Regions from separate parts of the Massilia sp. UYP34 genome, predicted to be linked through region 3. Evidence: predicted binding sites of a transcription regulator. Region 3 holds the regulator's gene; each other region holds the start of a gene.
The links. Region 3 encodes sigma-54, which starts transcription at its own class of promoters, with help from an activator protein. Its sites were predicted from a motif close to TGGCANGNAANCTGCTTT; they were not measured.
Positions count from the first base shown of each region.

Region 1: the regulator sigma-54 is predicted to act here: its motif matches at 3,272-3,289, upstream of ACZ9AQ_RS17610 (circularly permuted type 2 ATP-grasp protein).
Region 2: the regulator sigma-54 is predicted to act here: its motif matches at 2,699-2,716, upstream of ACZ9AQ_RS15915 (MSMEG_0572/Sll0783 family nitrogen starvation response protein).

Region 1 is NZ_JBWBRF010000012.1:107,902-112,897, forward strand. It holds gene ACZ9AQ_RS17605 (transglutaminase family protein) at 1-3,149, opposite strand, end outside; gene ACZ9AQ_RS17610 (circularly permuted type 2 ATP-grasp protein) at 3,313-4,725, shown strand; gene ACZ9AQ_RS17615 (alpha-E domain-containing protein) at 4,727-4,996, shown strand, end outside.
Region 2 is NZ_JBWBRF010000010.1:28,493-33,488, reverse strand. It holds gene ACZ9AQ_RS15930 (aminotransferase-like domain-containing protein) at 1-311, opposite strand, end outside; gene ACZ9AQ_RS15925 (MSMEG_0567/Sll0786 family nitrogen starvation N-acetyltransferase) at 626-1,201, shown strand; gene ACZ9AQ_RS15920 (MSMEG_0569 family flavin-dependent oxidoreductase) at 1,198-2,484, shown strand; gene ACZ9AQ_RS15915 (MSMEG_0572/Sll0783 family nitrogen starvation response protein) at 2,779-3,261, shown strand; gene ACZ9AQ_RS15910 (Nit6803 family nitrilase) at 3,283-4,287, shown strand; gene ACZ9AQ_RS15905 (MSMEG_0568 family radical SAM protein) at 4,284-4,996, shown strand, end outside.
Region 3 is NZ_JBWBRF010000001.1:43,681-48,676, reverse strand. It holds gene ACZ9AQ_RS00240 (KdsC family phosphatase) at 1-236, shown strand, start outside; gene lptC (LPS export ABC transporter periplasmic protein LptC) at 248-853, shown strand; gene lptA (lipopolysaccharide transport periplasmic protein LptA) at 900-1,448, shown strand; gene lptB (LPS export ABC transporter ATP-binding protein) at 1,460-2,212, shown strand; gene ACZ9AQ_RS00220 (RNA polymerase factor sigma-54) at 2,224-3,699, shown strand; gene hpf (ribosome hibernation-promoting factor, HPF/YfiA family) at 3,775-4,134, shown strand; gene ACZ9AQ_RS00210 (enoyl-CoA hydratase/isomerase family protein) at 4,258-4,996, shown strand, end outside.

The DNA.
Region 1 (4,996 bases), on a different contig from region 3:
CAGCCGCCGATCGCACGTCCGCTCCAGGTGTCGACCAGGTCGAACACCAGCGGCGCCTGGACCCGGATGCTCGGATGCAGGGCCGACCATGGACTCCACGCGCGAAAGCGCACGCCGGCCACGTACTCGCCCGGCACGCCGGTCGGGTGCAGCGGCAGCATGCGGCCGTTGCAGGCCACCACGTGGCGGCCGTCGGTCAGTCCGCGCACCAGCAGCTGCATGCGTTCGACCGACGAATCGACGTAGCGCGCGGTGCCGCCGGCCGCGACTTCTTCGCCCAGCACGTTCCACGGCTCGATCGCCTGGCGCAGCTCCATCTCGACGCCCTCGTAGACGACGGTGCCGAAGCGCGGGAAGCGGAATTCGATAAAGGGCTCGAACCAGTGGTCTTCGAAGGCATAGCCGGCCGCGCGCAGGTCGCGCGCGACGTCGCGGATATCCTGGGCGACGAAATGCGGCAGCATCCAGCGGTCGTGCAGGGCGGTGCCCCAGTGCACCAGCCCGGCCTCGCAGGGCTCGCGCCAGAAGCGCGCGACCAGGGCCCGCAGCAACAGCATTTGCAGCAGGCTCATACGTTCGTGCGGCGGCATTTCGAAGGCGCGGAACTCCACCAGGCCCAGGCGGCCGGTCGGGCCATCCGGCGAATACAGCTTGTCGATCGAAAATTCGGCGCGGTGCGTATTGCCGGTCAGGTCGACCAGCAGGTTGCGCAGCAGGCGGTCGACCATCCACGGCTTGTCGCCCGGCTGCAGGGTCGGCAGCACCTTGTCCATCTGCTGGAAGGCGATCGCCAGTTCATACAGGTTGTCGTCGCGCGCCTCGTCCACGCGCGGAGCCTGGCTGGTCGGTCCGATGAAGGTCCCCGAAAACAGGTAGGACAGGGCGGGATGGATCTGCCAGTAGGTGATCAGGCTCTTGAGCAGGTCGGGACGGCGCAGCATCGGGCTGTCTTCGGCGCTGGCGCCGCCCAGGGTGGCGTGGTTGCCGCCACCGGTGCCGGTGTGGCGGCCGTCATGCATGAATTTCTCGGTGCCCAGGCGCGTGAGGCGCGCTTCCTGGTACAGGGTCGTCACGTTGTGCACCAGCTCGTTCCACGAGGCGGCCGGATGGATATTGACTTCGATGACGCCAGGGTCGGGCGTGACGCTGAGCAGCTTGACGCGCGGGTCCCGCGGCGGCGCATAGCCTTCGATCCGCAGTTGCATCCCGAGCCTGGCGGCGGTGGCCTCGACCGCGCCGACCAGCGCCAGGTAATCCTCAAGGCGTTGCTGCGGCGGCATGAAGACGTGCAGGCGCCCGGCGCGCACTTCGACGCACAGCGCGGTGTGGATCACCTCGCGCGCGGCAGGCTCGTCGCGCGCGGCAGGCTCTGAGGGCGCGCCCGGCGCGCCGGTCCTGCCGGCCTGCTGGCCGCCAGCGCGGCCCGGCGCCGCTTGCACGGCCTCTTGCAGGGGCGCCAGGGCGGCGCGCGGGGCGAACGGGTCGACCTCGACATCGGGATCGCGTTCCTGCGCCAGCACCCATGGCAGCGAGGCCAGCGGCAGTCTCAGGCCGATCGGCGAGTCGCCCTCGATCAGGTACAGGTGTTCGCGCCGCAGCGGCCAGGCCGAGGTGCGCCAGCCGGCGCCGGCCGCGGCCTGCAGCGGCAGCACGTAGCCGGCCACCTGGCCCAGGCCGCGTTCGAGCAGGCGCGCCAGCCGGCGCCGTTCCTCCGGCGCGTCCAGGTCTGCCTGCAGGGGATCGAGGTTGGACGGCAGCGCCTGCTCGCGCTGGGCCTGCAGCAGCACGTCCTCATAGGCGGGGATGACGCTGCCGGCGGGCAGGCCGAGCGCATCGACCAGCGCGGCGGCGAAACGGGCGGCGTCCGCGGCGCCATAGCCGTCGTCGACGTGTTCGCTGGAAAACAGGTCGGGGTCGCGCCACAGCGGCTCGCCGTCGACGCGCCAGAAGATGTTCAGCGCCCAGCGCGGCAGCGGTTCACCCGGATACCATTTTCCCTGGCCGTAGTGGAGCAGCCCGCCCGGCGCGAACCTGTCCTTCAGTCGCTGCGCCAGCGTGCCGGCCAGCGCGCGTTTCCGCTCGCCGTGCGCCTGGGTATTCCACTCCGGCGCGTCCATGTCGTCGATCGAGACGAAGGTGGGCTCGCCGCCCTGGGTCAGGCGCACGTCCTGGGCCAGCAGATCGGCGTCGACCTGCCGGCCCAGGCGGTCGATGGCCTGCCAGTCGGCGTCCGAATACGGTTTGGTCACGCGTGGGTCTTCATGGATGCGGGTGATCGTCATCTCGTGGACGAACGTGACCTCGGCCTCGTCGCTGAAGCCCGTCACCGGCGCCGCCGACGAGGGCTGCGCCGTGCAGGCGAGCGGGATATGGCCTTCGCCCGCCAGCATGCCCGAGGTCGGGTCGAGCCCGATCCAGCCGGCGCCGGGGATGTACACCTCGGTCCACGCGTGCAGGTCGGTGAAGTCTTCGATGGCGCCGCTCGGACCGTCGAGCGCCTCCTGGTCGGCGCGCAGCTGGATCAGGTAGCCGGAAACGAAACGCGCCGCCAGCCCCATCGTGCGCAGGATCTGCACCAGCAGCCAGCCGCTGTCGCGGCACGAGCCGGTGCGCTTCTCCAGCGTGTCTTCCGGCGTCTGCACGCCGGGCTCCATGCGCAGCAGATAAGCGATGTCGCGCTGCAGGCGCTGGTTGATCGCCACCAGGAAGTCGGCGGTATTCATCGGCTCCGCCAGCAGCTCGCGCCGCGCCGCCGCCACCCATGCCCGCAGCAGCGGGCCGGCCGGCTCAGGCTGGGCGTAGGCGCTCAGTTCCCCCTGCAACTGCTCGGGATAGGCAAAGGGAAAATGCTCCGCATATTGCTCAACGAAGAAGTCGAAGGGATTGATGACGGTCATGTCGGCGACCAGGTCGACAGTAAACTCGAGCGTATCCGTTTTTTCCGGGAACACGAAGCGGCCGATGTAATTTCCGTATGGGTCTTGCTGCCAGTTGATGAAATGCTCCTGCGGCAGCACCGACAGCGAATACGACAGGATCGGCGTGCGCGCGTGCGGCGCCGGACGCAGGCGCACCTCATGCGGCGAGAGGGTGACTTGCCGGTCGTAGCGGTAACTGGTCTTGTGGTGCAGCGCGATACGGATAGCCATGCGGGCGTGCCTTTATAGGAGAGATCACGAACAATACCAGCACATCGATACATGCCTGTTTCAACTGTGCATAAGCATGATTCATACCCGCAATATAATGGGTTCGTGCGGCCTTGCCGAGCTGGCACGTTTCTTGATTGCACTGATGCCACTGGAGGGCCCAATGCCGAACTTTTACAATGAAATGTATTCCTCTGCGGCAACAGCAAGGCCTCACTATGACGCGTTCGCGCGCTGGCTCGCCTCGCAGCCGCCGGAGCTGATCGCGCAAAAGCGGGTCGAAGCCGAACTGACTTTCCAGCGGGTGGGGATCACCTTCGCGGTCTATGGCGACAACGCCGGCAAGGAGCGCTTGATCCCGTTCGACATCATTCCACGCGTGATCAATGCCGCCGAATGGGCCAGGCTGCAGGCCGGCCTGGTGCAGCGGGTGACGGCGCTGAACCGTTTCCTGCACGATGTCTACCACAGGCAGGATATCCTGAAGGCGGGCATCATTCCGTCCGGGCAGATCCTGAACAATGCGCAGTACCGCCCCGCCATGCAGGGCATCCAGGTTCCTTCCAATATCTACGCCCATATCGCCGGGGTCGACATCGTGCGCGCAGGTGAGGGCGAGTTTTATGTTCTGGAGGACAATCTGCGAGTGCCGTCCGGCGTGTCCTACATGCTGGAAAACCGCAAGATGATGATGCGGCTGTTCCCCGCCCTGTTCGCGCGCAACCGCGTGGCGCCAGTGGAGCACTATCCCGACCTGCTGCTCGACAATCTGCGCACCGTGGCGCCGGACGGACCGCTTGACCCGACCGTGGTCGTGCTCACGCCCGGCATGCACAACTCGGCCTATTTCGAACACGCCTTCCTGGCCCAGCAGATGGGTGTGGCGCTGGTGCAGGGGCAAGACCTGTATGTCAGCGACGACACCGTCTACATGCGCACCACGCGCGGGCCGAAGCAGGTCGACGTCATCTATCGCCGCATCGACGACGACTACCTCGATCCACGCGCCTTCCGCGCCGAGTCCACGCTGGGCGTGCCGGGCCTGCTCGACGCGGTGCGCGCCGGGCGGGTCGGCCTGGCCAACGCCATCGGCACCGGGGTGGCCGACGACAAGTCGATCTATCCCTTCGTGCCGGACATGATCGAATTCTACCTGGGCGAAAAGCCGATCCTGAACAATGTGCCGACCTACCAGTGCCGGAAAAAGGAAGACCTGGCCTATACCCTGTCCCGGCTGCCCGAGCTGGTGGTGAAGGAAGTACACGGCGCCGGCGGCTACGGCATGCTGGTCGGGCCGGCCTCGACCCACGCCGAGATCGAGGCCTTTCGCGAGCGCCTGGTGGCCAACCCGGACGGCTATATCGCCCAGCCCACGCTGGCCTTGTCGGCGTGCCCGACCTATGTCGAATCGGGCATCGCGCCGCGCCACATCGACCTGCGTCCCTTCGTCTTGTCGGGCAAGACCGTGTCGATGGTGCCGGGCGGCCTGACCCGGGTGGCGCTGCGGGAAGGTTCGCTGGTGGTCAATTCATCGCAGGGCGGCGGCACCAAGGATACCTGGATACTGGAGAACTAGCATGTTGAGCCGCACCGCAGACCACTTGTTCTGGATGGCCCGCTACACCGAGCGCGCCGAAAACACGGCCCGCATGCTCGATGTCCGGGTCCAGCATTCGCTGATGCCGCAGTCGGGGCAGGCCGAGCAGCAGGGCTGGCGCAGCATGCTGGTCGTGTCCGAGCTGGAGGAGCAGTTCGAGGCCAAATACCCCGCGCTCACGCAGAAGGACGTGATCGACTTCATGGTCCGCGATCCGGACAACCTGTCCTCGATCACGAGCTGCCTGCGC
Region 2 (4,996 bases), on a different contig from region 3:
ATGTTCGGCCGTCCTTCGACCGCGCGCGGGATGGCGGGACGTCGCTTGCCGCACACGAATGTGCCGCGTCCCACCGTGGAATCGACCAGCCCGCGCCGCTGCGCCTCGACATAGGCGCGCGCCACCGTGGTGAAGTCGATCCCGAGGCCGGCGGCCAGCCGGCGCTGCGCCGGCAGCCGCTGTTCCGGCATCAGGCGCCCGGTCGTGATGTCGTCGGCAATCGCATTGGCGATCTGCTGGTAGAAGGGCAGGGCGCCGGGCGCGCTGGTCTTCCTCAGCCTGGGCATCCAGCCATCGAATTTCTTGCTCATTGCTGCTGGCCTCCATGACGTTGTTGCGCTCGCGCAGGCACCGAAAAGGCTCACGCGCACCCGCATGATGCGCCACTGCGCGCCATCGTGCAGCGACACCTAGCGCCGATTGTATGGAGCGAATGTATGGAAAGCGCGGATGACGCGAAAAACCGCCTTCCTCCTCTGGCCCGATGCAAGGCGCGTGCCAGAAGCGGCGGGCGCGCCGTGGCCCGGAATGACCGCAGGCGCCTGCAGTCAAGTCCAGCCTGCGGCGCGATTGATTGGCACGCCCCATGCATTCAATCCATGCATCGCCCGCCAGGAGAACGATCATGATGAACGAGCTGCCTCTCGCCTATCTGCCCAGCGAGTTTCGCGTGAAATGGGTCACCCTGCCATGGGAATCGGAACAAGCCTACCGCCTGCGCCGCGCCGTGTTCTGCGAAGAGCAGGGCATCTTCGCGCATGACGACCGCGACGCGGTCGACGAGCGCGCGCAGCTGCTGGTCGCGCTGTCGTGCCTGGCCGGCCTGCCCGACCAGGTGATCGGCACCGTGCGCATCCACGACGAGGGCGGGGGCCTGTGGTTCGGTTCGCGGCTGGCCGTCGATCCCGCATGGCGCAAGCACGCCCGGCTCGGCGTCACCCTCATCCGCCTGGCGGTCGCCAGCGCCGGCGCGCTGGGCTGCCGCGTGTTTCGCGCCCACGTGCAAAGCCAGAACGTGCCCCTGTTCCAGCGCCTCGACTGGCATGTGCTGCACGAGGAAACCCTGCTGGGACGGCCGCATCACCTGATGCAGGCCGACCTGGCCAGCTATCCGCCCTGCCACACCCCGCAAGCCGGCTACGCCGGCCGGTCGGCCAGGCCGGCGTCGCCTTCCAACCTTCCTACCGGAGAAACCGCATGACCATCCCCACCATCCTGCCTGCGCTCGATGCGCATGTCGACGTCGCCATCGTCGGCGGTGGCCAGGCCGGCCTGTCCATGAGCTACTACCTGCAGCAGGCCGGCATCGGCCACGTCGTGTTCGAAAAGCACGCGCAGGCGCATGCCTGGCGCACCCAGCGCTGGGACGCGTTCTCGCTGGTGACCCCGAACTGGCAATGCCAGCTGCCAGGCCATCCGTATGCCGGCGACGATCCGCACGGCTTCATGAAGCGCGAGCAGATCGTCGACTACCTGGACGGCTTCATCGCCAAGGTGAACGCGCCGGTGCGCGAGGGCGTCGAGGTGCGCGAGGTGGCGCCGCTTGCGGGCGGCGGCTTCGCGCTGCGCACCAGCATCGGCGCGACCACCGCGGGCCAGGTCGTGGTGGCCTCCGGCTGCTACCAGGAGCCGATCGTGCCGCGCCTGGCCGAACGCCTGCCGGCCGGCATCGTGCAGCTGCACTCGGCCGACTACCGCAACCCGCACAGCCTGCCCGACGGCGCGGTGCTGGTGGTCGGCTCAGGCCAGTCCGGCGCGCAGATCGCGGAAGACCTGCACCTGGCCGGCCGCCGGGTCCACCTGGCCACCGGCGACGCGCCGCGCTGCGCGCGCTTTTATCGCGGCCGCGACGTGGTCGACTGGCTGGCCGACATGGGCTATTACGACAAGGCGGTCGGCGAGCATCCGTTGCGTGAAGGCGTGCGCGACAACACCAACCACTACGTCACCGGGCGCGACGGCGGGCGCGACATCGACCTGCGCGCCTTCGCACTGCAGGGCATGCGGCTGCACGGCGCCCTGACCGGCCTGGAGGGAACGCGTCTCGCTTTCGCCCCCAACCTGAAGGCCAACCTGGACCAGGCCGACCATGTCTACAACCGCATCAATGCCTCGATCGACCACTGGATCGCGTCCCAGGGCATCGCCGCGCCGCCCGGCGCCGCCTACGTGGCGCCATGGGAGCCGGACAGCGCGCAGGAGGACACGCTCGACCTGCGCGCCGAGGGCGTCACGGCCGTGATCTGGTGCATCGGCTTCGCGCCGGATTTCAAATGGGTCAATGCGCCGGTCTTCAATGGGCGCGGCCATCCGGTCCATGCGCGCGGCATCAGTGGCCAGCCGGGACTGTACTTCCTCGGCCTGCCCTGGCTGCATACCTGGGGTTCGGGCCGCTTCTCGGGCGTGGCGCGCGATGCCGAATACCTGGCGGCGCACATCGCCGCGCTGGCGCAAGGCGGCGCACCGGCGCTGCGGTATGCCTGACATGCGGCGGTGCAGCGCGCGCCGTCATGTGGCATGCGCCGCACCGCCGCATGCCAGGCATACCGCAGGCCAGGCGCGCCGCGCTCCGGTGATGCCGTCGTCATTGACTGCACGGTTTGACCGGATCGCTGTCGCGCACCGCGCCGGCATGCCTCTTGGACGGCGGCTTGAATGGACAACGCTCCATTCAATGCCTGTCCTTCGCGGCATTGACTGGCACGGAGCATGCAATCAATTCCCCTGTGCGGACGTCGGTTCCCCGCACCAATTCAACCACTAGACAGGAGCACTACCATGCCAGCAGTTACCCAAGCCAAGCACCAGAAAGGCGACTTCTTCGTGGACTACGAGGAGAAGGTATTCGAGGACGTCAAGGCGAAGCCGGGCGAGAAAGCGCTGGTGACCTTCCACACGGTGGCGTACGAAGGATCGATCGGCTTCGTCAACATGCTGCAGGCCACCCGCCTGCAGCGCAAGGGCTACGAAACCTCGATCCTGATGTACGGACCGGGCGTGACCCTGGGCATCCAGCGCGGCTTCCCGACCATCGGCGACGAAGCTTTCCCGGGCCACCAGAACTACAGCAGGCAGCTCACCAAGTTCATGGAAGAGGGCGGCAAGGTGTATGCCTGCCGCTTCGCGCTGCAGGCGCTGTACGGCCATGGCGAGCCGGCGCTGATCGAAGGCATCCGTCCGATCAGCCCGCTCGATGTGCTCGACCTGAAGCTGCTGCACCTGCGCGACAACGCGGTCGTCATCGATACCTGGACCCTGTAGGCAGCGAAGGAGGGCGGCACCATGAATCAAGCGAACAGGGTGGTCAGGGCGGCGGCGGTGCAGATCGCGCCGGACCTGGACAGCGCCGACGGCACCGTCGCGAAGGTCTGCGACGCCATCGCGCAGGCCGCGTCGCGGGGCGCGCAACTGGCGGTGTTCCCGGAGACCTTCGTGCCCTACTATCCCTACTTCTCCTTCATCCAGCCGCCTTTCGAGCAGGGTCCCGAGCACCTGCTGCTGTATGAGCGTGCGGTGACGGTGCCGGGGCCGGTGACCCACGCCGTCGGCGCCGCGGCCCGGCGCCACGGCGTCGTCGTGGTGCTCGGCGTGAACGAGCGCGACCACGGCTCGCTGTACAACACGCAGCTGGTGTTCGACGCCGACGGCGAATTGATCCTCAAGCGGCGCAAGATCACGCCGACCTATCACGAGCGGATGGTCTGGGGCCAGGGCGACGCCAGCGGCCTGAAGGTGGTGGACAGCGCGGTCGGCCGCCTCGGCGCGCTGGCTTGCTGGGAACACTACAATCCCCTGGCGCGCTACGCGCTGATGGCGCAGCACGAGGAAATCCATGCCGCCCAGTTCCCCGGCTCGATGGTGGGGCAGGTCTTCGCCGACCAGATGGAAGTGACCATCCGCCACCATGCGCTCGAGTCGGGCTGCTTCGTCGTGAACGCCACCGGCTGGCTCACCGACGCCCAGATCGAGGCGATCACGCCCGAGCCCGAACGCCGCAAGGCGCTGCGCGGAGGCTGCTTCACCGCCATCGTCTCGCCCGAGGGCAAGCTGCTGGCCGAGCCGCTGCGCAGCGGCGAAGGCATGGTCGTGGCCGACCTGGACCTGGCCTTGAACACGAAACGCAAGCGCATGATGGATTCGGTCGGCCACTACGCGCGGCCCGAACTCCTGAGCCTCTTGATCGATCCGCGCCAGACGGCGCCCATGCAGCCCATGCAGCCCATGCAGGCGCAGGCGGTCGAGCCGCGCGGCGCGCACATTCCACCCCAAGCACTGGAGCAGCCATGAACCCCATGAACCAGCAGTTGATCGCCCAGCTGCAGTCGGTCGGACTGCGGCTGGACGACACCAGCATCGGCGCGCCGAGCCGGCGCGGCGGCGCCGGCCCGACCGACCACAAGGCGGTCACGATCGACGGCCACACGGTGATGATCCCGGTGCACACGGCCGGCGCCTGGAGCTCGCCCTACGTCGCAACGCCGCGCGCCGACGGCTCGACGCGCATCGTACGTGACGGGGTCGAGCTGGCCGTGGTGTCCTTTCCGCGCCAGCCGCGCTTCTACAAGCTGCAAACCTACGACGGCGTGCCGTACTCCAAGATCGCCACCCTGCACGGCGCCGACGTGCTGGCCACCACGGTCCTGCAAAGCTGCATCCGCTATGAAAGCCGGCGCAAGTCCTGCCAGTTCTGCGCGATCGGCCAGTCGCTGGCGGCCGGCCGCACCATCCTGCGCAAGACGCCGGAGCAGCTGGCCGAAGTCGCGCGCGCCGCGGTGCTGCTCGACGGCGTGAAACATATGGTCATGACCACCGGCACCCCGAACGCCACTGACCGCGGCGCGCGCATCCTGTGCGAGAGCGCGTTCGCAGTCAAGGCGGCGGTCGACCTGCCGATCCAGGGCCAGTGCGAGCCGCCCGACGACGACGCGTGGTTCCGGCGCATGCGCGATGCCGGCGTCGACTCATTGGGCATGCACCTGGAAGCGGTGACGCCGGC
Region 3 (4,996 bases):
CCACGGGCTTCACCGCCGAGCAGTGCGGCTACATCGGCGACGACGTGATCGACCTGCCGCTGTTCGCGCGCGTCGGCTTCGCCGTCGCGGTGCCGTCCGGCCACCCCGAAGTGCAGCACCGCGCGCACTACGTGACGAAAAACGCCGGCGGCCGCGGCGCGGTGCGCGAGGTGTGCGATCTCGTGATGCGCGCCCAGGGCACCTACGACCAGGCGCTCGCGCCGTACTTCGCCTGAGGCCACCCAGCATGGCTACCATCGTCCAGAACAAGCGTACCGCGCACCGCTGGAATCTCCTTGCGATGATCGTGATCGGCACCTTCTTCGCCTTCGGCAGCTTCTGGCTGCTGCAGCTGATGCAGGCCTCCGACATCGATGCCCAGCTGGGAGGGCCGCCGGACGAACCGGACTACATCGTCGAGAACTTTTCCTTCGTGCGCATGACCGAGAACGGCCAGCCGAGCTACCTGGTGTCGGGCAAGCGCCTGGCGCATATTCCGAACGGCGACGTGTCGCACGTCGACGCGCCGGTGCTGCGCGGCGTCGAGCCGGGCCGCCCGCCGATGACGGTGGTGGCGAAGAACGCGCAAATCCATCACCAGGAGCACCGGGTCGAGCTGATCGGCGACGTCGACCTGCAGCGCCCCAAGACCGCGCAGAGCGAATCGCTGCACGTGCGCACCCAGGCGCTTACCGTGCTGCCCGACGAAGAAATCCTGAAGACCGATCTGCCGATCGACATGCAGCTTGGCGCCTCCAACGTCAAGGGCACCGGCATGGTCGCCAATAATGCGACCATGCAGCTGCACCTGTCCAGCCGCGGCCAGATCGTCTATCCGCCACGCCAGCGCTGATTCCCCGCACCAGCGCCGCGTGCCAACCCGAGACCCTTAACCGACCATGAAAAAACTACTTGCCGCCGTTTTCCTTTCCCTGCTGTCGCTGACCGCGGCCGCCGAGCGCGCCGATTCGCTCAAGGAGGCAGTCATCAACTTCGACTCGCTCGACGTCGACGAGGTGACCGGCACCCGCATCCTGACCGGCAACGTGGTCCTGACCCGCGGCACCCTGGTGCTCAAGTCCGACCGCGCCCTGGTCAAGGAAAGCCCGGAAGGCTATATGAGCGTGACCCTCACCGCCGCCGGCGGCAAGGTCGCCACCTTCCGCCAGAAGCGCGACGGTGGTTCCGACCTGTGGGTCGACGGCCAGGCCGAGCGCATCGAGTACGACGAGCGATCGGAACTGGTGCGCCTGTATTCCAACGCCGTCGTGCGCGAACTGGAAGGCGCGCGCATGACCAACCAGATCACCGGCCCGTTCATCTCCTACGACAACCGCAAGGAAGTGGCCACGGTGCGTAACGACACCAGCGGCCAGAGCAAGGTTGGCGGCGGCCGCGGCACCCTGATCCTGGCGCCCAAGCGCGCACCAGGCGGAGGCGCCCAATGACGGCGATTCCGATGGAGCTGGACGATTGCAGCACCCTGGTCGTCAAGGGCCTGCAGAAAAGCTATGGCAAGCGCCTGGTGGTGCGCGACGTGTCGCTGCAGGTCGAGTGCGGCGAGGTGGTCGGCCTGCTGGGCCCGAACGGCGCCGGCAAGACCACGTCGTTCTACATGATCGTGGGCCTGGTGCCGTCGGACGCCGGCTCGATCGACATCAACGGCACCGACATCACCAGCCTGCCGATCCACCGCCGCGCCGTATTGGGCCTGTCCTACCTGCCGCAAGAGGCGTCGGTGTTCCGCAAGCTGACGGTGGAAGAGAACATCCGCGCCGTGCTCGAGCTGCAAAAGGACAATGGCAAGCCGCTGTCGAAAGACCAGATCAACGAGCGCCTCGACACCCTGCTGGCCGACCTGCAGATCGAGAAGCTGCGCGAGAATCCGGCGCTGTCGCTGTCGGGCGGCGAGCGCCGCCGCGTGGAGATCGCGCGCGCGCTGGCGACCAATCCGCGCTTCGTGCTGCTGGACGAACCGTTCGCCGGCGTCGACCCGATCGCCGTGATCGAGATCCAGCGCATCGTGCGCTTCCTGAAAGAGCGCCGGATCGGTGTCTTGATCACCGACCACAACGTGCGCGAGACGCTTGGCATCTGCGACCGCGCCTACATCATCAACCAGGGCGCGGTGCTTGCCTCCGGCCGTCCTGACGACATCATCGCGGACGAGTCGGTGCGCCGCGTGTACCTGGGTGAACACTTCCGCATGTGAGCGACGCCTAGATGAAACAGTCCCTGCAACTTCGCACTTCGCAGCACCTCGCGCTCACGCCGCAACTGCAGCAGTCGATCCGGTTGCTGCAGCTGTCGACGCTCGAACTGCACCAGGAGATCGAGCAGATACTGGGCGATAACCCCTTGCTCGAGCGGCTCGACGATCCGCTCGACCGTTCGGTGCGTTTGCTGGCCGATGGCGCCATCAACAATGCGCCCGCCAATGGCGAAGCGCCGCCGGCGCCCGGCCAGCAGGCCGAGGGCCAGGACGCGCCGGCGCAGGAGGGCGAGAGCCTCGAGAGCGGCGCCGACAACGATCGCGTTGATGCTGACTGGAGCGAGGGCGGCGCGCCGTCGTCCGGCGGCGGCGAGGACGAGGACGGCCGCCCGCAGCTGGAAGCCTGCGCCATCACCCTGCGCGAACACCTGATGGAGCAGGTGCGCGAAGCCACCTTGTCGGTGCGCGACCGTGCGCTCGCCGAGCTGGTGATCGATGCGCTGGACGACAACGGCTATCTCGACGAGCCGCTCGACGAGATCCACGCGCGGCTGCCCGAAGAACTCGAGATCGAGATCGACGAGCTGCGCTGCGCGCTGGCGCTGGTGCAGAGCATGGACCCGGTGGGCGTCGGCGCGCGCAGCGCGTCCGAGTGCCTGGCGCTGCAGATCCGGCGCATGCCGGGCGTGCCAATGGTCACGCGGCGCATGGCCCTGACCATCGTCGAAGGTTACCTGACCTGGTTCGCCCAGCGCGAATACAGCAAGCTGAAAAAAGCGCTCGACTGCGACGACGAAGACTTGCGCGAGGTGCAGGCCGTGGTGCGCCAGTGTAATCCGCATCCGGGTGCGGTCTTCGCCTCGAACGTGTCGGACTACGTGGTGCCGGACGTGATCGTGCGCCGCGCCAAGAGCGGCTGGGCGGTCACCCTGAACCCGGACGTGATGCCGCGCCTGCGCGTGAACAGCCTGTATGCCAGCCTGCTCAAGCAAGGCAAGAGCGAAGCGCAGATGGGCGCGCAGCTGCAGGAAGCGAAGTGGCTCATCAAGAACATGCGCCAGCGGTTCGACACCATCCTGCGCGTGGCGGAGGCGATCGTCGAGCGCCAGCGCAACTTTTTCTCCCACGGCGCGGTTGCCATGCGGCCCCTTGTTTTACGCGAGATAGCTGATACACTAGGCCTACACGAGAGCACAATTTCTCGTGTCACAACCCAGAAATACATGCTGACCCCGCACGGCATGTTTGAGTTGAAGTATTTCTTCGGTAGCCACGTTGCCACCGAGGCGGGAGGCGAAGCATCCTCGACGGCAATCCGTGCGCTCATCGCACAATTGACAGGAGCAGAAGACCCTAGGAACCCATTATCCGACAGCAAGATCGCGGAGATGCTCGGGGAACAAGGCATGGTCATTGCGCGCCGGACGGTTGCAAAATACCGTGAAGCCCTCAAGATACCCCCTGTAAGCCTCCGCAAGTCCTTGTAACTGCGCCGTCCACACCCGTCGTGCCTTGTCGCGTTGGTGTGGTCCACACGGTGCATCATTTTCAAAGGAGTGTGTATGAACCTCACAATCAGTGGCCATCATCTCGAAGTGACCCCCGCCATCCGTGAATACGTTCAGAATAAGCTCGAGCGCATCATTCGCCATTTCGACCAGGTGATCGACACCCATGTCTTCCTGGCCGTCGACAACCTCACTGAAAAAGAAAAAAGGCAGAAAGCAGAGATCAACGTCCAGGTGTCGGGCAAGACCCTGCACGTGGCAAGCGTCGCGCAAGACCTGTACGCGGCGATCGATACGCTGATGGATAAGCTGGACCGACAGATCCTCAAACACAAGCAAATGCTGAAGGACCATAGCCGTACTTCGATCAAGCGCCTGCCGGAGCGTGGCAGCGAAGAGGCCGCTGCCGCCTGACCAGGCGCAGGGCTCACACCAGCTAAGGGCGTCTGAGGGGACGCCCTTTTTGCATCCGCCTTTCCGGTTTTACCCGCAGCGCGTGTTCGGTAAAATGCAGGTCTCTCCATGATGGATCACCCCATGACCGACCATGTCCTGACCCGCATCGCCAACCGCACCGGCATCATCACCCTGGACCGCCCGAAGGCGCTCAATTCGCTGTCGCTCGCGATGGTGCGCGCGCTGACCGTGGCGCTGCGCGCCTGGCAGGATGACGCGCAGGTCGAGGCGGTGGTGCTGACCAGCAGCAGCGAGAAGGCCTTGTGCGCGGGCGGCGACATCCGCTTCTTCCATGAGGTCGGCCATGCGACGCCGATGGGCGGCAGTGCGTTGCTCGAGGATTTCTTCACCGAAGAATACGCGCTGAACCACCTGATCCATTTCTATCCGAAGCCCTACATCGCCGTCATGGACGGCGTGGTAATGGGCGGCGGCATGGGCATCGCCCAGGGCGGCCCGGATTGCGGCCTGCGCATCGTGACCGAGCGCACCAGGATGGCCATGCCCGAGGTGAACATCGGCCTGTTCCCAGACGTCGGCGGCAGCCATTTCCTGTCGCATGCGCCGGGACGGCTCGGCTATTACCTGGGCCTGACCGGGCTGACGATCGGCGCCGCCGACGCGCTGCATATCGGGCTGGCCGACCTGTTCGTGCCCGGCGCCGAACTGCCGGCCCTGCATGCGTTGATCGCGTCCACGCCCGGCGCCGCGCTGCCGGCGGCGATCCGCGCCTTCGCGGCGCCATTTTCCGCGCTGGCGGGCGAGAGCGAATTGCCGTCGCTGCGCACGCGCATCGACGCCCATTTCGGCGCGGCCTCGG